DNA from 3 places in the Arthrobacter sp. JZ12 genome. Region 1 is predicted to be linked to each of the others. Evidence: riboswitches for the same ligand, from Rfam matches in the RefSeq annotation. Region 1 holds a riboswitch; each other region holds the start of a gene.
The links. A riboswitch is a leader RNA that binds a small molecule or an ion and turns the genes downstream of it on or off. The one in region 1 is predicted to bind thiamine pyrophosphate.

Region 2: it holds a riboswitch for thiamine pyrophosphate, as region 1 does, so the genes downstream of both, GC088_RS13005 (ECF transporter S component) here and thiO (glycine oxidase ThiO) in region 1, are expected to answer to the same signal.
Region 3: it holds a riboswitch for thiamine pyrophosphate, as region 1 does, so the genes downstream of both, GC088_RS06765 (bifunctional hydroxymethylpyrimidine kinase/phosphomethylpyrimidine kinase) here and thiO (glycine oxidase ThiO) in region 1, are expected to answer to the same signal.

Annotation. Positions count from the first base shown of each region.
Region 1 is NZ_CP045246.1:2,327,093-2,330,455, reverse strand. It holds gene GC088_RS10670 (HNH endonuclease signature motif containing protein) at 1-1,310, opposite strand, end outside; gene thiE (thiamine phosphate synthase) at 1,405-2,055, opposite strand; TPP riboswitch at 2,069-2,206, shown strand; gene thiO (glycine oxidase ThiO) at 2,199-3,332, shown strand; gene thiS (sulfur carrier protein ThiS) at 3,329-3,363, shown strand, end outside.
Region 2 is NZ_CP045246.1:2,796,013-2,799,375, reverse strand. It holds gene GC088_RS13025 (Na+/H+ antiporter subunit E) at 1-576, shown strand, start outside; gene GC088_RS13020 (MrpF/PhaF family protein) at 573-845, shown strand; gene mnhG (monovalent cation/H(+) antiporter subunit G) at 853-1,236, shown strand; gene GC088_RS13010 (DUF4235 domain-containing protein) at 1,239-1,499, opposite strand; TPP riboswitch at 1,614-1,729, shown strand; gene GC088_RS13005 (ECF transporter S component) at 1,783-2,391, shown strand; gene GC088_RS13000 (ABC transporter ATP-binding protein) at 2,393-3,363, shown strand, end outside.
Region 3 is NZ_CP045246.1:1,467,677-1,471,039, reverse strand. It holds gene GC088_RS06765 (bifunctional hydroxymethylpyrimidine kinase/phosphomethylpyrimidine kinase) at 1-1,486, opposite strand, end outside; TPP riboswitch at 1,478-1,595, opposite strand; gene GC088_RS06760 (Rne/Rng family ribonuclease) at 1,704-3,363, opposite strand, start outside.

The DNA.
Region 1 (3,363 bases):
AGGTGTCTGGGCGGCCGGTACCGGTCACGCCCGACGCTGAGTACGGCCCCCGTTTCGGGGTGAACGAGGATCCGGGTGAAACTCGGGGCGTGGGCGGCAAGGTTCCGAGCCGTTTCCGGGTCGATCGGCCCGTGCCCGTCCAGCAGACCGTTCGCACAGCCTTCGACCGAGGGCGGGGTGTCATCGGTGGTCGCGCCGTTCCGGTTCGCTGCGTTGTCCGGATTCTCGGCCTTGGCGTGTTGCCAGTCCTGCCGGCGGTGGCCGAGCAGGGTCATGACCGGGACGGTGACGTAGACCGAAGCTCCGATGCCGCGGTACCCGGTGCCCTTCTCCGGGTTCCCTGTGCAGGTGTGGGTGAGCACGTCCGTGAAAACGTCGGCACGGAGCTGGGCAAGGGTACGGTGTTCCTCGGGTCCTTGGAGGGAACGGGCGGCGGTGTCGACCCGGTTGAAAATACCGACGGCTTGCTCGGCGGGCAGGTACGCCGAAAGCCAGGCCATCCCGTCCTGGTCCGGCTGCACGGTCACGTCCCGGGCCTTCCGCGCCCGGTTGGCCCGTTCGACAATGGAATCCGGATGCAGTTCCTCCCGCAGCCGCCGGCACCGCCGCGCAAGCTTCGGTGGAGTCAACATGGCCGCGGTTTCCAGGATCGTCTCTTCGAAGTGTGGCACCGCGTGGGCCGGGATGAAGGAGGATTCCTCCACGATCACCCGGGCCTGCGCGGTAGTGATGCTACCGGCTTCCAGAGCCTCCCAGGTGGCGGGAAGATCATCAGCCAGGCGTAGCGAGTTCCGAAGCATTCGATGCGCCGTCCGGCCGGGTACCCGCAGCAAAGGCGCAATCTCCTCAGCGGCCAGCGGATGAGTCCCCGGCGGGTGCTCTTCACCGGTACGGCCGGCTTCGTGCCCGTCGACCTGACGGAAGACCTGAGCAGTCAGCGCAACCTTCTGCGCTGCCACCCACGACTCCAACCGGTCCGCCGCCAGCAGCAGATCAAGGGCGTCGGGCAGCCCCTGCAACCATGGGTTCGAGGTGGCGAGCATCCGCATCAGCGTCTCCGGCTCAGCTGCCTCAACCCGGGCGCGTTCTTCCTCATCGGTGGTGGAGTCCAGCTCGAACCCGTTGCAGTACCGCGGCGGGCCCGGACAAAACAGGCCCGTACACAGGTACGGCCGCCCACACGAGCACCGCGCACTGGCTTCCCCGCGGGCATCACTCTCGCGCGCACCACTCCCTACCGCAATGCGCGCAGGTTCAAGGGAGGCCGCACCATCGGAGCGGAGATCCTTGGTAGCCGTCGCCTGAGCCATGACTACAGTCCATCACCCGCCTCCGACATTCTTGGCCCGTATGCGTCCCTCGCTTTGAAAAATTGTTGAAACGCGTTGAGCGGGCAGACAATAGCTAGGCGGGAAGCTCCGCACGCAGTGCCTGGGCAGCCGCTTTGGGGTCCGTCGCCTCAGTGATGGCGCGAACGACGACGACGCGGCTCGCGCCTGCCTCAATCACGTCGCCTATATTCTGCTGGTCGATCCCGCCGATGGCGAACCAGGGCTTGAGCGCCCGGCCTTCGGCTTCGTGCGCCTGCTCCAGACGCGCTGCTTCCTGCACCAACTCGAGTCCGACGGCGGCCCTCCCGGGCTTGGTGGGCGTAGCCCACAGGGGCCCGACGCAGAAGTAGTCCACGTTCGGGTTTGCCGCCGCAGCAGCAGCCTCGACCGGGGAGTGTGTCGACAGGCCCAGGATGCCGCCGTCGTGCAGGAAAGGCCGGGCAATACCGGGCGGAAGATCCCGCTGACCAACGTGCAGGACCGGTGCGCCGCTTGCGGCGGCGATATCGGCGCGGTCGTTCACGGCCCAGAGCTTTCCATGCGCCACTGCGGCTGCCCGGAGCACCTCCAGAACCTCGAGTTCTTCCGCCGCTTCCAGGTTCTTGTCCCGCAACTGGATGATGTCCACACCGCCGGCGAATGCTGCGTCGACGAAGTCGGCGAAGTCGTTTTGTTGCGGGCGGGAATCGGTGCACAGGTACAGGCGAGCGGCGGAAGTTTGCATGCCACCTACAATAAGGGGGTACTGCGGGAGCCGTGCCGCGCTGACTTGGTTCAGTGCCAACGGCTGAGAGGGCGTTCGGCGCCGACCGCGTTGTGGAAACAACAAACCTGATCCGGGTCATGCCGGCGTAGGGAAGGACTCCTGTGGAAACAGAGGTGGATGTCGCCGTCGTCGGCGGTGGGATCGTAGGGCTGGGTATTGCGTGGGAAGCTCTCCGCAGGGGCCTGACCGCCGTCGTGATCGATCCGGCGCCCGCGACCGGAGCCACCCACGCCGCCGCCGGCATGATCGCGCCGGCCAGTGAACTGCACTACCGCGAGGAACACCTCCTGCAGTTGACTCTCGACTCGGCAGCCCGTTACCCGGAGTTCCTAGCCTCCCTCGAGTGGACCGGCATCGATCCCGAATACCGCGGGACCGGGACCGTGGTGCTCGCCGTCGATGCGGCTGACCGGCAGTCCCTCGCGGACCTCCGCGAGGTGCAGAAACTGCACGGACTTGATGTCGAACAGCTTCCGGTGCGCGAGGTGCGCCGCTCCGAACCCCTGATCGGGCCGGCACCAACCGGTGCATTTCGTGCCGCCGGTGACCACCAGGTGGATCCACGGAAGCTCGCAGAGTCGCTGCTCGTTGCGGTTCGCGCTCGGGGGCAGGTCATCGGGATGCGCGCCACTGCGCTCCAGCGCAGCGGGACGACGGTGACGGGGGTAATGCTCGACGACGGCAGTGCCGTTCGTGCCCGCTCCACCGTTGTTGCCAACGGGCTTGACGCAGCAACCCTCGAGGGACTGCCCGTCCCGCTTCCACTGCGTCCCGTGTACGGCGACATCCTCCGGCTGCGCGTGCCGACGACCTTGAGGCCGCTGCTCAACGCCACCGTGCGTGGACTGGTCCGCGGTCATGCGGTGTACGTGGTGCCGCGCGAAGACGGGACAGTGGTTATCGGCGCCACAATGAGGGAGGACGGCAGCGGTGCGGTGTCCGCGGGCGGTGTCTATCAGCTGCTCCGGGATGCGCAGCAGTTGATTCCGGCCGTAGCAGAACTTGAGCTGGAGGAAGTGCTTTGCCGGGCCCGTCCGGGCACGCCGGACAACGCGCCGCTGATGGGCTGTGTCCCGGGAAACGACGGCCTCATCGTGGCCACAGGCTTCTTCCGGCACGGGGTGCTGCTGACCCCCGCTGCGGCGGCCGCTTGCATTGATCTTGCGGAAGGCAAGCCGCTGCCGGCAGGCCATGAGCGGTACCGGCCCGACAGGTTCCAGAAGGGAAGTGTATGAGCACTCAACAAGTACAGGCCGCCCGCACCGT
Region 2 (3,363 bases), 470 kb from region 1:
GTGGAACTGCCGCTGCTGATCTGGCTGGTGCTGGTCTGGGGAGCCCTGTGGCAGGACTTCAGCCCGGGCAACCTGCTCTTCGGAGCTCTCATCGCGTTTGTGGTGGCGAACCTGCTGTACCTCCCGCCCGTGGAACTGAGCGGGCGGTTCAACGTCCTCTACGCGGCGGGCTTCGCAGGCCGCTTCCTCTACGAACTGGTGTTGGCAAGCCTCCAGGTCTTCTGGTTGGCGCTCACCCGCGGGCCCCGGCTCAAGAATGCAGTGGTCGCGGTGAAGCTCCGCAGCCCGTCCGACCTGCTGGTCACTGCCACCGGCCACGCGATCTCCCTCATCCCGGGATCCCTGGTGGTGGAAGTGGACCGTTCCACCTCCACGCTCTACCTCCACTGCCTGAATGTGGCAACGGATGACGACGCCACGAATATTCGGCGCGGGGTCCTCCGCACCGAGGAGTGGCTCATCCGGATCATGGGCACCCGCGAGGACCTCGCACTCCTCAAGGCGGAGCGGGAAGGCATCCCCGCGGGCGCCCAGGGCAGCGGAGTCGAAAGCAGCAACGGAAGGGAGGCGGAATGAGCGTACTAACAGGAGTCACGGCGGGCATCATCGCGGTGATCCTCGGGATCGCTGCCCTCTGCACCATCTACCGCGTGGCGAAGGGGCCGTCGATCCTTGACCGCGTTCTCGCAGTGGACGTGCTGCTGGCCATCGTGGGCGGCTCCCTCGCCGTCGACATGGTGGTGAATCGGCACACCAACCACCTGGCCATACTGGTGGCCATCTCGGTGATCGGGTTCATTGCTTCGGTGACAGTTGCCCGCTTCGTCACGGACGCCAAGAAGTGAGGTCGCCATGGAAGCTCTGTTGAACGGACTGACAGCCGCCCTGCTGCTGGGCGGTGCGCTGATGTCCCTCGCGGCCGCCGTCGGGCTTTTGCGCTTTCCGGACCTGCTGAGCCGGATGCACGCGGCAACCAAGCCGCAGGTGCTGGGGCTGCTGCTTTTCCTGCTGGCGATCGCCGTGGAGCTACGTAGCTGGGCGCTGGTGCCGGTTCTCATTGTCTGCTGGATCTTTCAGCTCCTCACGGCACCGGTCTCGGCCCACATGGTTGGCCGGGCAGGCTACCGGACCAAGCACCTGCGCAAGGACCTGCTCAGCAGGGACGACCTGAACGAGGTCGTGGAACACGCGGCCACCCGCCATCGTGAGAAGGGTGACCGCGCATCCGATAGCTGAGCCTAGGTGAGGTGGCGGGTGTTCTCGTAGCGCTGGATGGCCCGCTGCGTGGTGCGGTTGGTGAGAACGCGGATGGTGGTGCTCACGCTTCCGGAGATGATCGCGAAGGCCAGTGCAGAACGGAGGCTGTTCTCCAGACCCTCCTTGTCCTTCGGGGGCTCGTTGCCGGTCACGCGCTTCCAGAGGAAGTCCACCAGCTGCGTGCTCACGAGGCCCGCACCGATGCCCAGTCCCACACCCATCAGCTTGAAAATCAGATTCATGGCGCCTCCTTCAGTCGGCTTAGCTTTGCTTCCAGCCTAGCGTTACCGAGCGCGTAAGGAACGACCTCGAGGTCCCGGTTACCCCCTTTCCGGGTGTAAAGTGGACTTCGCTCAAAACAACGACAGGGGAGCGCATCCACATTGGTGGAGGGCGCTGAGAGTGCGGACCACCGCAGACCCTCGAACCTGATCCGGCTAGTACCGGCGAAGGGAGTCGAGTTCTCAGGGCGGCCGGCGGCGTGCCGGTATGCCCTCCCCTCCTGTATCCAGGAGGATCCCACCCATGACTGCAACTCAGTCTTCGCAGCCCACAAGCCGGCGCCGGTACGAATGGCGCGTCGTCGATATCGTCGTCGCATCCGTCATCTCCGTCGCCGTGGGCGTCATCTTCTTCGCGTGGTCGGCTGGTTACAGCGGCATCGCCGCGGTGACCGCTGCCTACCCGCCGCTGGCCGGGCTCTACACCGGCGGTTGGCTCATCGCCGGCGTGCTGGGCGGACTCATCATCCGCAAGCCCGGCGCGGCCATCTACTGCGAGGTTGTCGCGGCAGCCGTATCCGCACTGATCGGCACCCAGTTCGGCGTCGCTGTCCTCCTCTCCGGCCTCATCCAGGGGATCGGTGCTGAACTGGTATTCGCCCTGTTCCTCTACCGTCGCTGGAACCTGGGCGTTGCGCTCCTCGCGGGACTGAGCGCCGGACTTGCCCTCGCGATCAGCGAAAACATCATGTACAACGCCGCCTGGGCGCTCGACTACAAGCTGGTGTACGGGGTTTTCGCCGCAATTTCCGGCGTCGTGCTGGCAGGCCTGCTGTCCTGGCTTGCCACCCGCGGGCTGGCGAAGACGGGCGCGTTGTCATCGTTTGCTTCGGGCCGCACCGCCGACGTCTGACATGGGAGTGTCAGTCACCGCCCGGGGCTGGGGCTGGCGGCACTCCGGGCGCTCGCGCTGGGCGGTCCGCGACGTCGACCTGTCCATTGGTGAGGGCGAGCGCGTACTGCTGCTGGGTGCCTCCGGTGCCGGCAAGTCCACACTGCTGCATGGCCTGGCGGGCGTCTTGGGCGAGCAGGAAGAGGGTGAGCAGGCCGGCGAACTGGCTGTCGACGGCGCGCGGCCGGCAGCCGCGCGCGGCCGTTCCGGGCTTGTCCTGCAGGATCCCGACACCCAGCTGGTTCTGGCCCGCGTGGGGGACGAGGTCGCGTTCGGCGCCGAGAACCTGGCGGTGCCGCGGGATGAGATCTGGCCGCGGGTCCACCGGGCGCTTGGCGACGTCGGCCTCGAAGTGCCCCTCAACCATCCGACCACGGCCCTCTCCGGGGGGCAGAAGCAGCGGCTGGCGCTGGCAGCCGTGCTGGCCATGCAGCCGGGTTTGCTGCTCCTCGACGAACCAACCGCGAACCTCGACCCGGCCGGCGTCCTCGAGGTGAGGGACGCCGTCGTGCGCGTGCTGGACCGCACTTCCGCCACCCTGGTGGTGGTGGAGCACCGCGTCGACGTGTGGGCGGGTGTTGTGGACCGCGTGGTGGTCCTTGATTCCGACGGCGGCATCCTCGCCGACGGAAAGCCGGGCGTGGTACTGCACCAGGAAGCAACGCGGGCCCGCCTCATTGAGGCGGGTGTCTGGGTCCCGGGGCACTCCCCGCTCTCCACGGCAGGCCCGGCCGCGCAGTCCGGGCTCGCCGGCGACAGCGAGGACCTGTTGCAGGCGTCGGGCCTGTCCGTGGCGCGTAGACGGCGAGGGGCAGCAGTGCTCGACGGCGTCGACCTCACCCTGCGCCGGGGTGAGTCCCTCAGCGTGCTCGGTCCCAACGGAGCGGGGAAGTCCACGCTCGCACTTACCCTGGCAGGACTGCTGCAGCCCCG
Region 3 (3,363 bases), 860 kb from region 1:
CCGGGTCGGCGTAGGTCGCCATCCACGCTGCGTACGCGTGCTCCTCCGCACCCTCGGACCCCACCCACCGGGAATGAAGCGCGATTCCCACGTGCGCGTACAGCCAGTAGCAGGGCAGCACGGCCGCAACGAGGACGGGGTAGCTCGCATTCCCTGCGGCCGCCAGCAGATGGTCAACATACGCCTTGGTAACCGGGCCCTGACCGGCGTCAAGGGTGCGGCCCGAGAGCCAGGTGCGGTGCAGTTCCGACTCAACCTCCAGGCAGTTCTGCGCGGACGCAGCCCAGAAGAGCTGCTCGGCTTCGCTTGGAGCGAGGGAGCTTGCCCTGGCCAGAACGCGCGAGTAGCCCCGGAGGTACAGAGCGTCCTGCTCAAGGTAGTAGGCAAACTGGTCGGCGGGTAGCGTACCGTTGCCCAGCGCCGTTACGAAGCTCAGGGACTCAACCGCCGTGCGGGTTCGGGTGGTTCGCTCCCAGGCCTGCTCGCTGAACGGCCTGGTATCGCCCGGCTGCTTGCCGGCGGAGGAACCGGCCGAGGAACCGGCGGAGGAACCGGCGGAGGAACCGGCGGAGGAACCGGCGGAGGGTACGAAGGAATGGAAGTGGTGGATCGGTCCGTTGCCGTGACCCACCTCCAGTTCGCCGGCCCGCTCAAGGGCACCCTGCAGCCAGTTCTTGACCGATCGCAGGGACTGTTCCCAGTTGCCGGTCTGTGCATGGACTGTGGCCAGGGCAGCAGACAGGGAGCAGCCGGTTCCGTGAGTGTGCCGGGTCTGCACGCGGGGTCCGCCCACAACCGTAACGACGGCCGTACCCGCGGAGGGATCAACCAGTGCGTCCGGGCAATCGGTTCCGGCCAGATGGCCGCCCTTGACGAGCACCGCTGTGCCGGTGGACAAAGCAAGCCGTTCGCCCTGCTTCAGGGCAGCCTCCCAGTTCGCAGCGACGGGTTCGTTGACCAGCACAGCGAGTTCGGGAAGGTTCGGCGTCACCAGATCGGCCAGCGGAACCAGCCCGCGCAGGGCTTCCTCGGCGTCGGCTGCCAGAAGGCGGTCTCCGCTGGTGGCCACCATGACCGGATCAAGCACGACGACGGCACCCGCCACGAGCGGGAGCCACTCCTTCACCGTGTGGATGGTCTGCGCATCCCCCAGCATGCCGATCTTCACCGCATCGATTACCACGTCGTCGCTGACGGCGCGAAGCTGCTCCTCAAGGAATGCGGGCGGCGGGGTATGCACGCTTCGCACACCAAGGGTGTTCTGGGCAACGAGCGAGGTAACAACCGCCATGCCGTACCCGCCCTGGGCACCGATGCTCTTCAGGTCCGCCTGAATCCCTGCTCCGCCCGTCGGATCAGTCCCCGCAATACTCAGCACGCGCGGAATGGTGGTCACCCGCACGGGCTGTGCAGGGTTTTCCCGGTTCCCGTGGTTCTCAGGGCTTTCAATGTCTTCTGGGTGCTGCACGAGCGTGCGAATACTCATTCGCGACATCCCTCCGCTAGGCCAAAGGCCGCCGGGCGGCGGCCATCTCTAGATCAGGTTCAACGCGTCTCATCTCAGCCGGAAAGGACCGGCACCGCGTGTCACTTCGCCCCACCCTACCCCGCCCCGATGGTGGCGACCGACATTTCCGCCCACATATGACAGCGGCCGCTCCCATACCGGGAGCGGCCGCTGGCGTAGCTGGGTAGAGCTGGTACTAGAGCTCCGAAGCAGGAACCCCTACCCCGAGGATCGTAGGTTCCTCGGTAGTCTGCGGCTTCGGCGCGGGCGTGTGCGCGCGGGCTACATGCTGTGTTCCCGCCGCATGCTGAACCTCCGCCTCGGCAGCCCGCTCGATAGTCGATGTGGCGGCCGAGCCCTGCGCGCTGCTGGCAGCCCGGTGGCGCCGCTTCCGCCGGCTCGACGACGGAGCTTCAGGCTCCCCCTGCACCGGCTGCTGGGTGGGGCGTGCCTGTTCCTTCTCAACCTCGGCGGCCGGCTCTACCGGCTCCCCGGGCTCCACCGACGCAGTTGCGGATGCGTCATCCTGTGCTGCCGAAGGGAAGCGGTTGAAGGCTTCCGTGAGGCTCTCCAGCGTCAGGCGGGGCTCCTCGCGAACGGGAGCAGGAACACTCTCACCGCGCGGAAGGCTCACCTTCTCCCCATTTATCGTCAGGACAGCCGCAGAGGACGCTGCCGGCTCAACCGGATGATCTTCGTGTTCATGTGCTGCATGGGTGGCAGCAGCGATGTTGGCCAGGGCGGCACGGGCAGCCTCGGCACGCGCCTGCCGTTCGGCGTCGTCGGACTTCTGCTCCGGTGCCGGTGCCTGCTCCTCCTGCTGCTGGTTCCGCGCCCGGCGCTTGCGCTCGCTGCGGGATATCTTCTCCTGGCGCAGGTGCTGCTGGTGGTTATCAGGCGAGACTGCGTGGCGACGGTGCTCGACCGGCTCGTCATGGGTGACGACGCCGCGTCCGCCACAGTGCTCACAGTTCTCACCGAAGACCTCAAGCAGGCCGGTGCCCATGCGCTTCCGTGTCATCTGGACCAGGCCGAGCGAGGTCACCTCGGCAACCTGGTGCTTGGTGCGGTCGCGTCCGAGGCACTCGACCAGTCGGCGCAGAACCAGGTCACGGTTGGCTTCAAGCACCATGTCGATGAAGTCGATGACAATGATGCCGCCGATGTCACGCAGCCTCAGCTGGCGCACAACTTCCTCGGCGGCCTCGAGGTTGTTCTTGGTCACCGTCTCTTCGAGGTTGCCGCCGCTGCCGGTGAACTTTCCGGTGTTGACGTCGACGACGGTCATCGCCTCAGTCCGGTCGATCACCAGCGAACCGCCGGACGGGAGGAACACCTTCCGCTCCAGCGCCTTGTGGATCTGCTCATCGATACGCCGCGCAGCGAAGATGTCTTCATCCACGGTCCATTTCTCGAGCCTGCCCACCAGGTCGGGGGCAACGTACATGACGTAGGCCTCGATGGTGTCCCAAGCCTCCTCGCCGGAGACGATCAGCTTGGAGAAGTCCTCGTTGAAGACGTCGCGGACCACCTTGATGGTGAGGTCGGGCTCCCCGTACAGCAGTTCGGGAGCGAGCGTCTTGGTTGATGCCGCCTTACCCTCGATCGCTTCCCACTGGGAACGCAGGCGGTTGATGTCGTGCGTGAGCTCCTCTTCGCTGGCACCCTCTGCGGCGGTGCGCACAATGACGCCTGCATTCTCGGGCAGGCGGTCCTTGAGGATGCGCTTGAGCCGGTTGCGTTCGACGTCGGGTAGCTTCCGCGAGATGCCGGTCATCGATCCACCCGGTACGTACACGAGGTAGCGGCCGGGCAGGGAGATCTGGCTGGTAAGGCGGGCGCCCTTGTGGCCCACC